3 regions of the Paenarthrobacter sp. NPDC057981 genome follow, and region 2 is predicted to be linked to each of the others. Evidence: riboswitches for the same ligand, from Rfam matches in the RefSeq annotation. Region 2 holds a riboswitch; each other region holds the start of a gene.
What was found. A riboswitch is a leader RNA that binds a small molecule or an ion and turns the genes downstream of it on or off. The one in region 2 is predicted to bind S-adenosylmethionine.
Positions count from the first base shown of each region.

Region 1: another riboswitch for S-adenosylmethionine. It lies ahead of ACFVSI_RS05845 (DUF1737 domain-containing protein); the one in region 2 lies ahead of ACFVSI_RS10140 (aminotransferase class V-fold PLP-dependent enzyme).
Region 3: another riboswitch for S-adenosylmethionine. It lies ahead of ACFVSI_RS04915 (LLM class flavin-dependent oxidoreductase); the one in region 2 lies ahead of ACFVSI_RS10140 (aminotransferase class V-fold PLP-dependent enzyme).

Region 1 covers NZ_JBHVQI010000003.1:234,985-239,543, reverse strand. The annotation lists gene ACFVSI_RS05855 (O-succinylhomoserine sulfhydrylase) at 1-1,198, opposite strand, end outside; gene ACFVSI_RS05850 (rhodanese-like domain-containing protein) at 1,201-1,611, opposite strand; gene ACFVSI_RS05845 (DUF1737 domain-containing protein) at 1,608-1,868, opposite strand; SAM riboswitch class IV at 1,882-1,995, opposite strand; gene ACFVSI_RS05840 (NtaA/DmoA family FMN-dependent monooxygenase) at 2,171-3,499, shown strand; gene ACFVSI_RS05835 (aromatic amino acid ammonia-lyase) at 3,499-4,559, shown strand, end outside.
Region 2 covers NZ_JBHVQI010000008.1:98,940-103,498, reverse strand. The annotation lists gene hisN (histidinol-phosphatase) at 1-582, shown strand, start outside; SAM riboswitch class IV at 754-867, shown strand; gene ACFVSI_RS10140 (aminotransferase class V-fold PLP-dependent enzyme) at 899-2,302, shown strand; gene ACFVSI_RS10135 (class I SAM-dependent methyltransferase) at 2,404-3,225, shown strand; gene ACFVSI_RS10130 (metal-dependent transcriptional regulator) at 3,235-3,948, shown strand; gene ACFVSI_RS10125 (MFS transporter) at 3,968-4,559, opposite strand, start outside.
Region 3 covers NZ_JBHVQI010000003.1:46,902-51,460, forward strand. The annotation lists gene ACFVSI_RS04915 (LLM class flavin-dependent oxidoreductase) at 1-1,083, opposite strand, end outside; SAM riboswitch class IV at 1,120-1,229, opposite strand; gene ACFVSI_RS04920 (LLM class flavin-dependent oxidoreductase) at 1,453-2,592, shown strand; gene ACFVSI_RS04925 (rhodanese-like domain-containing protein) at 2,628-3,014, shown strand; gene ACFVSI_RS04930 (MFS transporter) at 3,011-4,559, opposite strand, start outside.

The DNA.
Region 1 (4,559 bases), on a different contig from region 2:
TGAGGGCCTTCTCCAGATCCAGGATGAGGTCGTCCACGTCCTCGAGGCCCACAGACAAACGGACCACGCCGTCGGACAATCCGATGGCCGCACGACCCTCCGGACCCATGGCCCGGTGCGTGGTGGTGGCCGGGTGGGTGATGAGGGATTTGGAGTCGCCCAGGTTGTTGGAGATGTCGATGACGCGCAGGCCATCGAGCAGTGCGAACGCGGATTCCTTGGCAGTACGGCCGCCGGACGGCGAGAGCTCGAAGGTCAGCACGGTCCCGCCGGCCTTCATCTGCTTGGTGGCCAGCTCATACTGGGGGTGTGACTTCAGCAGCGGGTACTTGACCCAGCTGATGGCAGGCTGCTGTTCGAGCCATTCGGCGATCTTCAAGGCCGATGCCGAGCTGTGGTTCACGCGCAGCCCGATGGTCTCAAGGCCCTTGGTGAGCACCCAGGCGTTGAACGAGGACAGCGAGGGGCCGGTGTGGCGCATGAGCTGCTTGACCGGGCCGTCGATGAATTCCTTGGTGCCCAGGATGGCGCCACCCATGACGCGTCCCTGGCCATCGATGTGCTTGGTGCCCGAGTAGACAATGACGTCGGCGCCCAGGTCACCGCAGCGCTGCAGCAGGGGAGTGGCAAAGACATTGTCGACGACGACGGTCGCCCCGGCGGCATGCGCCAGTTCGCTGACGGCCGCGATGTCGACGATCTCCTGCATCGGGTTGGACGGGGATTCGAAGAAGACGGCGGTGGTCGGCTCGGAGAGGGCCTCGCGCCACTGCTCCAGGTCCGGTCCGTCGACAAAGACGGTCTCCACGCCCCAGCGCGGCAGGATTTCGTTAAGGATCACGAAGCACGAACCAAAGAGGGAACGGGCGGCAACCACGCGGTCGCCGGCAGCCAGCAGGGCACCCAAGGCGGTGAACACAGCGGACATGCCGGACGCCGTCGCAAAGCATGCCTCGGTTCCTTCAAGCAGACGGAGGCGCTCCTGGAAGGTGGCCACGCTCGGGTTGCCGTAGCGGGAGTAGACGAAGCGTTCGTCCTCGCCGGTGAAGGCGCGCTCCGCAGCGGCAGCGGATTCGTACACGAAGCCGGAGTTGAGGAAAACCGGTTCGGCGGTCTCCTGGAAGTTGGTACGGTCAAGTCCACCGCGGACGGCCTGGGTGTCAGGGCTCCAGCCGGCGGCGTCAGGATTGAATGTCACTTTTAGTCGTTCCCCAAGTTGGTAGGCAGGCCGCGGTTCTTCCAGCCGTTTACAGTACGTTCGCCATAACGGTCCGGCTCACCCTCAAAGCCTTCCAGCACGTTGTAGGCGGTGAATCCGGCCTGCGTGGCGGCGATGGCGGCGGCGATTGAGCGCTGGCCCGAGCGGCAGAGGAACACCAGCTCCACGCCGTCGGCTTCGGGAGCCTGCTGCTGCAGCTCCTCGATGAAACGGGAGTTCGGGATGCCACCGGCGAGGTTCCACTGGATGAACAGGGGATCGTTCTCGGTGGCCTTGGTGTCGGGGATGCCGATGTGGGCCCATTCACCCTCAGTACGGACGTCCACCAGGATGGCGCCTTGTTCAAGTTTGGCCCACGCGTCGTGCGGGGTCAGGTCACCTGCGTAGCTCATGCGTGGCCCTCGAATGCTTCTTCGTAGTTCTCCAACTCGTCCACGGCGCTCGCCACTGCGGCGTCGGAACTGGCGACGGCGGCAGGCAGGATCACGGCCTGGGCGACAATCACGTCGGTGCCGTTGAAGGTGGCTGCTGGATTGCCGTGCAGGACGTAGCCCTCTGCTAGGGCATTGCTGATGCGCTCGCAGAATTCACGGGTGTCGGGACCAGTGATCAGGCGATAAGCGAGTTTTTCTTCAGTGGGTTCAGGCATTCGTGGTGCTCCTCAGTCACGCTTGCAGTTCGAAGTGTCGAATACGCCGAGTAGTCACCTGAGGCACCCCGCCGCGGGAGAGGGTTGCCGACCAGCAAGTCAGGGCTTAACGCTGGTGCTCATTACTCAAGAAAAACGTAACATCCAAGGCGCCGTCGCCGCATTTGGGGACAGCGCCGCCGTCGTCATGTTGCGTAATCGGTCCCTGGGCGGGCCGCTGCAGACAGGCCCCAAATGTGACCTCCCGGGAGCATAATTGACGCAGTACGACCCCCTGTAACTTCGTGTGAAATCAGGTCGCGGTGAGCGGACAGAGCAGTTCTACACTCAAGCCCATGCTTCATTTTGGATGGTTCGTGGGCCACGGATTCGGGGTGCAGGGTTGGGGGACTCCTGGCTACAGCTTGGGCTATGACTGGAAGAAACCCGCCCTCTACCAGGAGGCTGTCCGGGCCTTTGAGCGATCCGGGCTGGACCTGTTCATCATCGAGGATTCCCTGACGGTGCCCGACACCTACGGTGGCACAGCCGAGGTTTCCCTGGCCCATGCCTCCTTTGCTCCAAAGCACGATCCCCTGGCATTGGTGCCCTACTTGCTCTCCGCCACCGAACACCTCGGGATTGTGCCGACCGTCAGCGCTTCCTTTTACCCGCCCTTCACCGCGGCCCGGCTGCTGGCAACGTTGCAGCATTTTTCGGAGGGGCAGCTCGGCTGGAACGTAGTCACGTCCGGCAGCGACCTCGCGGCACAGAACTACGGCCTGGACCAGCAGATCGAACACGACCTCCGGTATGAGAAGGCGGAGGAATTCGTCGACGTCGTCAGGCGGCTGTGGCGGAGTTGGGAACCTGGCGCCGTGCTCGAGGACGTGGAAGCCGGCGTCTTTGCCGACCACGGCAAAGTGCACCCCATCAACCATCAAGGAGAGTTCTTCAAAGTCCGGGGTCCGTTGAACACAGCGCCTTTGCCCGAGGAACCTGTCCTGGTTCAGGCTGGTGCTTCGCCACGAGGCAAGGCGTTCGCCGGCGGCCACGCGGATGTTGCCATTGCCTTGGCCCGCGGGGTTGACGGTATGAAGTCCTACCGCGATTCCATCCGCGCCGAGGCCGCGAAGGCCGGGAGGAACCCCGACGACGTGAAGGTACTTTTTGTGCTGAAGCCCACCGTGGTGGGTTCCACTGCGGAGGCAGAGGAGCTGCGGGCCCAGCGTCGGGAGCTGACCCAGCGCGACATAGACAGCCAGCTAAACTCCATCTCCTACCTCTCAGTGATCGACTTCAAGCAGTTCGACCTGGATCAGCCCCTCCCCGAGCTCAGCACCAACAGCAACCAGGGAACCCTGGAACATTTCGCCAAGGCCGCCCCTCCCGGATCCACATTGCGCGAAATCCTGCAGGCACGCAGTGGTGGTGCGGGAGACTCGATCATCGGCACAGTGGGAGAGATTGCCGACTACCTCGAGGAAACAGGCTCGGCTGTGGGCGGAGACGGGTTTCTGTTCTCCGGCTTCGTGGATCCCGTGACTGTGCATGGCGTTCTGGACAAGCTCACGCCTGAACTGCGGCGCCGCGGCCTGTTGAGGACGAGCTACGGCAACGGCGGTTTCCGGCAGAATCTCTTGGATTTCTAGTGGGGACCTTCAGCATCGGAACCGGCCCGGTTTCCGCGCTCATCGCCGCGAAGGTGGCCGCTGACCCCACGTTTCATGTGGAACTCAACCAAGATGCGTTGAATTTGCTCCGACAATCCCGCGAAGTCGTGGAAAAGACTGCCGCCTCCGGCCAACGGGTTTACGGCCTTAACACTCTGCTCGGATCCGGCCGCGACACCGCTGTGGAGGAGAAGTCGCTCCTGGCGTACCAAGTCCAGGTGGTCCGGTATCACAACAGTGGGGTTGGCCCGTACTTGGACCGGGCTGCCGCCCGGTCGGTGATCCTCGCCCGCCTGATCGGCTTCAGCAGGGGCGGCTCAGGCGTCCGACCAGAGACCGCCGCGTTCTACGCCGAGTTACTCAACCGCGGCGTCTTTCCCGCCATCCCTGGCGAAGGCTCGGTGGGCTCATCCGACCTGACGCAGCTGGCCGCCGTCGCCGCTGTTGCCTTGGGCGAAGGCGAAGCGTTCGACGCCTCCGGCTTGCTGGTTCCTGGCGCCAAAGCGCTCGCCGCCGCAGGCCTTCAACCCCTCCAGCCCGCTGCCGGTGAGGCCCTGGCCCTGGTGAGCGCCAACGCGTTCTCCATTGGTGCCGGTACCCTCGCCTTGGTGCGTCTGCGGCACCTGGCCCGGTTGGCCGACGTCGCGCTTTCACTTTCGCTGGAGATCATCGCAAGGTACGACGGCGGCGGGAACCTCAGTCCCTTTTCGCCGGCCATCCAGGCGGCCAAGGCAGTGGACGGGCAGGGCGACTCGGCGGCCGCTGTCCGCGGCCTGTTGAGTGGGGGATGGTTGGAGGATGTCCGGCCGGAAGTGTCGGTGCAGGACGCATTGTCGTTCCGTGCCGCGCCGCAAACCCACGGTGCGTTCCGGTCTTTGTTGTCGCAACTGCGGTCGGCCCTTGAGGTGGAACTGAATGGCCGGGGAGATAACCCGTTGGTTGATGTGGCGTCCGGTGCGATGGTGTCCGGCGGGAACTTCCAACCGATGCAGCTGGCCTTGTCTTTTGAAGGGCTTCGGCTGGCCTTGGCGCATGTGGG
Region 2 (4,559 bases):
TCGCGACGTTGGATCATCGACCCCATCGATGGCACAAAGAACTTTGTCCGGGGTGTTCCAGTGTGGGCAACGCTGATTGCGCTGGTGGACGAAGGCGAACCCGTTGTAGGCGTGGTCAGCGCTCCCGCCCTGGGCAAGCGCTGGTGGGCAGCCAAGGACATGGGCGCCTACATGGGCCGGTCCCTGGCATCGGCAACCCGCCTGAAGGTCTCCAACGTTTCCCGCCTCGCCGATGCCTCCATGTCCTACTCCAGCCTCTCCGGCTGGAAAGAACGTGGAAACCTGGACGAGTTCCTGGGGCTCTCCGAGGACCTCTGGCGCACCCGCGCCTATGGTGACTTCTGGTCCTATTGCATGGTGGCCGAAGGAGCTGTGGACATCGCCTGCGAGCCCGAATTGAATCTTTACGACATGGCCGCTCTTGTTCCCATCGTCACCGAGGCCGGGGGACGCTTTACCTCCCTTGAAGGGGAAGACGGCCCGTTCGGCGGCAACGCCCTTGCCACAAACTCCATTCTGCATTCAGAAGTCCTGAAGCGACTCAACCCCGGATTGGACGACCTCCTTCAGCCTCCGGCCTGACTCCTGCCACCTTTGCGTGTATCGAATATTCGACGGCGGTTGCCCCGGTTTTGGGGCAGCCGCCGCTTTTTATTCGCAGGAACCCACGATTTTCAATCCCACGTAACAAACGGCTTAACAAAACTCCGAGGCTTTGGACCCTTCCACGGACGTGCCTTAGCCTTTTTTACAGGTCACGAGTGCCAGCGCTAAACCCCGGTTAGCTGGCCGGCAACCCTCCATTCGCGGTGGGGTGCCCCGGGTGACGACCCGGCCGGTCCGGAACGGATGCGGCAAGCGCGGATCCCCTGAGGGGGTCCCTCTTGAGTGAGGTCCCATGAGCACTGCCACGTTCAACTCAAACATCATTTCTTCCTTCATCGACGAGTCCCCCACTGCTGCCGCAGCCCGTCCGCTCGCCGCCGTCACCGGCGCGGAACTGCAGGCTCCCTTGATCCAAGGTGGCCACGTCCGCTACGCCAACCTTGACTATGGTGCGTCGGCTCCGGCACTGACGATTGTTTCCGCCTACCTCAACGAGGTCCTGCCCTACTACGCGAGCGTTCACCGCGGGGCTGGATTCGCTTCGCAAATCAGCACGTCGGTCTACGAAAACTCACGGAACATCGTCCGTGAGTTCGTCGGTGGACGTGACGATGACTCCGTGATCTTCACCCGGAACACCACGGACTCGCTGAATCTGTTGGCTGGCTGCCTGCCCCACGTCAATGGCCAGTTCGCTGGCGAGGTCCTGTACTTGGACATTGAGCATCACGCGAACCTCCTGCCCTGGCAGGGAGTCCCGCACCGCAGCGTCGTTGCGGAGTCCACCCTGGCCGGCACCGTAGACAAGATTGAAGCCGAACTGGCCCAGGGCGGTATCAGCCTGCTCGCAGTAACCGGTGCCTCGAACGTCACCGGTGAGATCCTGCCGATTGCCCGGCTGGCCTCCCTGGCGCACCAGTACGGTGCGAGGATCGTCGTGGATGCTGCCCAGTTGGCCCCACACCGCCGCGTCAACATCGCTGAGGCGGACGTGGACTACATCGTGTTCTCCGGACATAAGCTCTACGCGCCGTTCGGTGCAGGAGTCGTTGTTGGTCGCCCGGACTGGCTCGACGCCGGCGTCCCGCACCTGGCAGGTGGCGGCGCTGTCCGTGAGGCCCGCCTGGATTCGGTCAGCTGGGCCACGGGTCCGGCCCGGCACGAAGGCGGCTCCCCCAACGTTCTCGGAGCTGCGACGCTCGCCCGAGCCACCCAGGTCCTCGCTGGCTTGGACGAGGACGCCTGGCACGCTCACGAAGCCGGCATCCGCAGCTACCTCGTTGAGGGCCTGGAAGCCATCGACGGCGTAACGGTCCACCGGATCTTCAGCGACTCCGAGGACACCATCGGCGTGGTCAACTTCTCCGTCGAAGGATTCGACGCAGGGCTGGTCGCCGCGTATCTGGCCGCCGAGCACGGAGTAGGCCTCCGCGATGGCCGTTTCTGCGCGCACCCTTTGCTCAAGCGCCTGGGTCTGCCGTCGGGATCCCTGCGGGCAAGCTTCGGAGTCGGCTCCCGGTTGGAGGACGCCACCAGGTTGCTCGCCGGCATCCAGGAACTCAAGCGCAACGGCTTGGGCTGGGACTACGTTGTTGACGAAGGGCGCTGGGTTCCCGCCAACGACCACCGCAGTTACCCCGAGTGGGCGCCCAATACCCCGGGAACCGCAGGGGCAGCTCCCTGCACTGTCGACTAAAGGGTCACGGTCGGCCGGTAGGCACGGCTGACCAAGCGCGATTCCCGGACCGAGGGTAAATTCGTAGGGTATCTTTTGGCTATCCCGTGAAGGAGTCCCGCGTGTCCCTGCGCACACCCGAAGGCGCTCCCGGCATACCCGGCCCCGCCGGACCCCGTGGACCAAAGCTCCATGCCTCGCGTCGGCACGAGCTAGGCCGGAGCTTCCAGGACGGCGGCGAGCACTACGACCGTGTGCGGCCCGGATATCCGCAGGACTCCGTGGACTGGCTCGTACCCGAGGGGTCCACAACCGCAGCAGATCTCGGCGCGGGTACGGGCAAGTTCACCGCCCTTTTGGCTGGACGCGGACTTGAGGTTGCCGCCGTCGATCCTTCCACCGACATGTTGGAGCAACTGCGCAATGCCTATCCCGACGTTCATGCAGCGGAGGGAACGGCCGAGGCAACAGGGCTGGCGGACTCAGCATTCGACGTCGTCAGCGTTGCCCAGGCCTGGCACTGGTGCGAACCTCTCACAGCGAGCACGGAAATCGCACGAATCCTCCGCCCCCACGGCGTCTTGGGCCTGATCTGGAACCAGTTGGACACTTCGGTTCCCTGGGTCCACCGACTTTCGCGCATCATGCATGCCGGGGATGTCCACAAGCCGGGATTCCGGCCAGTTATCGGCCCGGAATTCCAGGGGTTGGAACGCCACCTCACTGAGTGGGAGGATCCGTTGTCACCGGAAGACATCATGGAGCTGACCAAGTCGCGGAGCTATTATCTGCGCGCCAACGAAGCCACACGGGCCAAAGTCATGGGCAACTTGCAGTGGTACCTTTACGAGCACCTCGGCCACGCTCCCGGCGATACGGTGCAGCTGCCTTACCTGACACAGACCTGGCGGGCATATAACGTCCATGATGCCTTGCCACGGTAGGCTTGGAGTGTGAAGACCAGTACGCCCTCCTCCTCGATCGAGGACTACGTCAAGGTCATTTACTCCTATACGGAGTGGCAGGACAAGCCGATCACGTCCTCGCAGCTCGCCCTGCGCCTTGGCGTCGCCAACTCGTCAGTGTCCGAAATGGTGCGCAAGCTCAAGGACCAAGGCCTGGTTGACCACCAACCCTACAGTGCCATCCGACTGACCCCGGAGGGCATGCGCCTGGCCCTTTCCATGGTCCGCAGGCACCGCCTCATCGAAACGTACCTGGTGGAGGAACTCGGTTACAGCTGGGACGAAGTCCATGACGAGGCCGAAATGCTGGAGCATGCGGTATCCGATACCTTCATCGAACGCATGTCTGCGAAGCTCGGCCATCCCGAACGCGACCCGCACGGTGATCCGATCCCCTCGGCCGACGGCACCGTGGAGCTGCCGCATGCCTACCGCATGAACGAGCTCGACCAAGGTCACTCGGGCCGCATCACCCGCATCAGCGACGACAACCCGGATCTCCTGAGGTATCTGGCTGCTGAGGATATTCCACTGGACGCTCCCGTGGAGGTCATGGGACGCAAGCCCTTTGGCGGAGCCTTGGTGGTCAGGATCGGAAGCGGCCAGAACGGACGCGAATTTGACCTCGCTGAAGAAGTCGCCTCCGCTCTGTGGGTTCAAAGCGCAGGCCCCCACCCGGGCTGCGTACTTCCCGCCCGCTGACCACCGCGCCCGTAAATGGTCAGCTGCGCTGCCCGGCTGCGCCGCCGTCGTCGGACGCTGCACCAGGTTCACGGTCAGCGGCGGCTGCCGCCGGGGTCGCCGGGTTGCGGATCCCGACGGCGGACGCGATGGCCCCGGCCAGGAACAGAACCGCTGTTGCCACCAAGGCGTTGTAAAGCCCTTGCCTGGTGAACACCGGCCCCACAATGACGCCCGCGAAAGCGATGGAGATCAAGCCTGCGATGCGGGCGACGGCGTTGTTGACGGCTGACCCGATCCCGGCTTCGGCCTGCGGGACAGCACCAAGGATGGCTGCCGTCAGCGGCGCTACCAGCGTCGCCAGCCCAACGCCGAAAACGATCTGGCCCGGCAGCACCTGAGTCCAGTAGTTGAGTGGCTCCTGCACCGACAGTGACATCAGGAAACCCACACCGCACAGCAGCGGACCGGCCGTCATGAACCAGCGGGGACCGTATTTGCCGGCGAGACCGCCGAAGTACGACGCCCCGACCATCAGGATGACTGTTCCCGGGAGCAAAGCAACACCCGCTATTGTGGCGCCCATTCCGCCGACCTGTTGCAGATAGATACCCATGGCGAAGAAACCCAAC
Region 3 (4,559 bases), on a different contig from region 2:
GGCGTAGCGGTTGACTGGGCGTGGAAGGTGGAGGGTCTCGCGCAGCGTGGTGCCCGGCGTTGGGGGCGTCACAAGCCCTGACTCGTGCAGTCCAGGCAACACCTTGTACGCCAGTTCCGGCAGATCGATGTCGAGGACGGCCGGCCTCAGGCGAACGCCGTCCGTGGCTGCGAAGAGGGCGGTGAGGAGTTCCACGAGCCCCCGGGCATCTCCCACGTAGCGTGCGCCGCCCACCCATTGCTCGTGGGCATCCAACTCGGCCAGCCGCTCGGCGGCCCTTTGCCCGCGGGCGTCCAGCACGACGTCGAGCTCGACCAACGTCCGCTGCGCCCCTGAGGCTGTTGCCGCCTGGGCTGCCTGCGCGAGCTCGTCGGAGGAGTCCGCGGAGACCAAGGCTACGTCGGCTTCGACGGCGGGAATCAGTTCCGTGGGGGCGAACACCACCAGCTGGCCCTGAAGCGGGCGCGGGATGATGGACGGACCCTTTACGGAGAACCGCTCCCCTTCGAAGTTGGCGTAGTGCAGTTTGTCGCGGTCCAGGTAGCGGCCTGTGGCAACGTCGCGGATGACGGCGTCGTCCTCCCAGGAGTCCCAGAGCCTGCGGTTGGCCTGGACCACGTCCGCTGCCTCGCTTGCTGTTTCTTCCCGGGACAGCGGCGCGCGACCCACGGAACGGGCCTCCTCCACGAAATTGTCCGCATTTACCAACCAGCCGGCGCGTCCCTGGGAAGAGTAGTCCAGGCTGGCGAGCTGGGTGGCGACGTGGAACGGCTCGGTGAAGAGCGTTCCCACTTCCGGAACCAGCCCCAGGGAGCGGGTGATCGGTGCGGCGAAAGCTGCGCGTTGGACGGCGTCGATACGGGTAGGAACCCCGGAGGTGCCGTCATCCACCACACGGCTGTCCTTGAACGTTGCCAGATGGAAACCCGCGATGTCTGCTGCCTGGACAGTCTCACGGATCCGCTGGCCCCCCAACAGTGCCTGCGGATCATGGAGGGCCTTTCGCCACGCAGCCGGGTGGGCTCCATCGCCGTCGAGCTCCAAAGCAACAACACGCGAACGGAAATCAGGTTTGGAAGGCATGTTTCTCTCTTTCACAGGCCGCAGCGCGGCCGGGTTGACATTCACTTGCCGCAGTCGCGGCCAGGTCTGTTTCCGGAGCACCCCGCCACTTAATGCCTGAGGGTTGCCGCAGCGCGAGCCGGTCCTTGGCGCGCTGACTCTTGACCTGGAATTGAATCTAGGAGCAGCTCCAAGGAATGTACAAACGCCCCTGACTTGAAGCGTCAACGCGGGAAACAGCGCGTCAAGCGGCTGCCAAGTTCGTCATTTTTCGGTGGATCTGCGGGCCCGTATGACCTTCCATTGCGCCGGGTTGAGCCGCGTTGAGTCCAGTTGAGCCGGGTGACAAACGGGCTTTGGTGCGCCCCTTCCGCTCCGTAGTGTCGTGACATGCCGAAGCCTTCCGTTATCCCCTTGTCAGTTCTTGACCTCAGCCCGGTGTCAGCCAACCAGAGCTCCGGCGACGCCCTGCGCAGCACCGTTGCCCTGTCCGTCGCAGCCGAAGCCGCGGGATACTCCCGCTACTGGCTGGCCGAGCACCACCTCAATGACGGCGTCGCCGGTTCCGCGCCGCATGTGCTGGCCGGGCTCGTGGCTGCGGCAACAAAGACGATCAGGGTAGGTACGGCGGCCACGCTTTTGGGCAACTACCGGCCGTTGCAGATCGCGGAGAGCATCGGGACCCTGGCGTCGGTGTTCCCGGACCGCCTGGACCTGGGTTTTGGCCGTTCCGGCCCGCCCAAGTCTCCGAGCGAACCGGCGCCGGGCCAGCCGGCTCCCGCTGCGGACCAGTCGGCGGAGCGCGTAGTGGACGGTCTCGTCGTCCCCGCCGCCCGCCCAATTTTCGGCGCAGTCCTTCCCCGCAAGTTCCGCCTGCAAAGCGAACTCCTGGGTCGGTTCCCGGGCGACACAGACAACTTCGAGAACGACGTCCAGGACATCATCGGCTTCTTCACCGGGGAATACCGCACCAAACACGGTGAGGAAGTCACGGCCACTCCCGCCCTGGGCCAGTCTCCGCAGTTCTGGATCCACGGGTCCACGGCCGGCCCCAGTGCCAGGCTCGCGGGCAAGCTGGGCCTGCCGTTCGGAGCCAACTACCACGTAGCTCCAGCGACAGTGCTGGACTCGATCGCCGAATACCGTGCCCACTTCAAGCCCTCGGAAACGCTGCAGGAACCGCATGTCATCGTCTCGGCAGATGTCTTGGTTGCGCCCGACGAATTCAGCGCCCGCCGCATCGGCCGTGGATACGCCCAGTGGGTCCACGGCATCCGCAGCGGACAGGGTGCCATCCCTTACCCCTCACCGGACGACGCCGCTGAGTTCACCTTGGACGCCGAAGCAGCCGAGCTGATCAAGGACCGCCTTGACACCCGGTTCGTCGGCGACCCCGGGCAGGTCACCAAAAGCTTGCGCACCCTCCAACGTGCCACCGGAGCCCAGGAACTGCTCATCACCACCATTGCCCACGACCCCGCCGACCGCGAGAACTCCTACCAGTTGCTCGCCGAAGCTTGGGGACTCTAGACCTTGCCAATCACCCAACTACTAAAGGAGCAGCAATGACCACCGAAATCCAGGAAGATACCCAGCTCATCACCGCAGAGGAAGCGGCCGCCCTGATTCAGGACGGCGTCCTGCTGATCGATGTCCGCAGCGAAGGCGGGCGTGCCAGCACCGGCGCAGTTCCCGGCGCGGTGGTGGTGAACCGCGAACACGTGGAAGAGGACTTCGCTCCCGAATCTGCGCACCGCCTCCCCTACGTCACCGGCACCGACCAGAAGATCGTGGTGTTCTGCGGTTCGGTCAACGGCTCGCGTCCTGTTGCCGAGAAACTGAAAGTCCTCGGCTACGCCAACGCCGTCCACGTCGACGGCGGCTTCCCGGCACTTCGCGACGCCGGCGTCCCCACCACCGGACCTACTGCCCCGCCGGCTGAATCCGCCTAGGCGTCCACGGGCTTGGTAACGTCCGCACGGCTGGTTCCTCCCGCCGTCGTACTTCCGGAATCCCGGCCCGGCGCCAGCGGTTCCGTTGCCGTCGTCGTGCTTTCCTCTATGGAAGGCACGACGGCGGCACTTCCGTTTTCGGGCCTGGCCGCCTTTGTGGTGGCCGCCTTGGTGGGGCGCGCCTCGCGGAGCCAATCGAGGATGCCGGCCACGACTGCGACGCCCAGCAGGATGCAGCACAGGAGGATGCCCTGGTGGAAGGCTTCTTTCGCGGCTCCGCCGGTGACGGCTCCGTGCGCTTGCAGGAACATGCCCGCCGCGGCGGCTGAACAGAGCGCGGCGGCGAAGCGCTGGCTGAGCTGGTAGAAACCGGCTGCGACACCGGCAGCTCCGAGCGGTGCGTGACCCAGCGTCAGGGTCTGGTTGGGTGCCACGACCAGGCCGGTCGCGATCCCTTGGAGGAGCCCGACGACGGCGACCGCCAGTGCCGCCGTGGCGGAGTCGAAGCGTTGGACGAACACGTCCTTGGCTACCAGGGTGGCAAGGCTCGCTAGAAGCGCGAAGACGATCCCGGCGCGTTTGTAACGGGCCAGGAACCGCCAGCTGAAGCTTGATGCCAGGAGCATACCGGCGGCTTGCGGGGCGAGGATTGCTGCGGCGGCGAGGGGTGCCATACCCGTGCCGGAGAGAAAGTAGAAGGACGTCACGGCGGCCATTCCTGCGCCGACTCCGAACTGGCACAGGGCGACAACCGTCCCCAGCGCGTAACCCTTTGAGGTGGCGAGCGCGGCGCTGAGCAGCGGCGTCTTGCCGCGGCGGTGGTAGAGGATTTCCCAGCCGGTGAAGGCCAACAGTGCCGCGGCTCCGACTGCCAGGCAAATCACCGCGACCGCACCCGCGCCGTAAATCGTGGGAATGAGCGAGGCCACCACTACGCTGCCCAGGAGAAGCGCGCCGAGGATGTCTATTGAGGTGTTGCCTCCCCTGGTGCGGGCGGTCCTGGGCAACAGTGCGAAGGCCAGCGGGACCAGGATCAGCACAAGCGGGACGTTGGCCAGGAACAGGATGCGCCAGCCGATCGCCGGGTCGCCCAAGGACAACACCAACCCGCCGATCAGCGGACCACACACCGCTGCCGAACCACCCGCGGCGGCGTAGGCGCCCAGCGCTTTGGCGCGGTCGTGGCCGGTGTAAATGTCCTGCAGCAACCCAAGGACCTGGGGATTGAGCGTGCCCGCGCCCAGCCCTTGGAGGAGCCTCGCCACGATCACCCACGAAGAGTCCGTCGCCAGGCCGCCCAGCAAACTGGAAGCGCCGAAGACCGCAATGCCTGCGATGAAGAGAGTGCGCCTGCCAACGATGTCGCCGAGCCTCCCAGCGGGAACGAGCGCGACGCCGAATGCGAGGGAGTAGCTCGCGAGGATCCACTGGACGGACCCGGAATCAGCGTGGAGTGAGGCGGACATCGCCGGGACAGCGAGCACGAACACCGATTGATCCAGCAGTGTGATGAATCCGGCACCCAGGCAAAGCCATAGGGCGGAA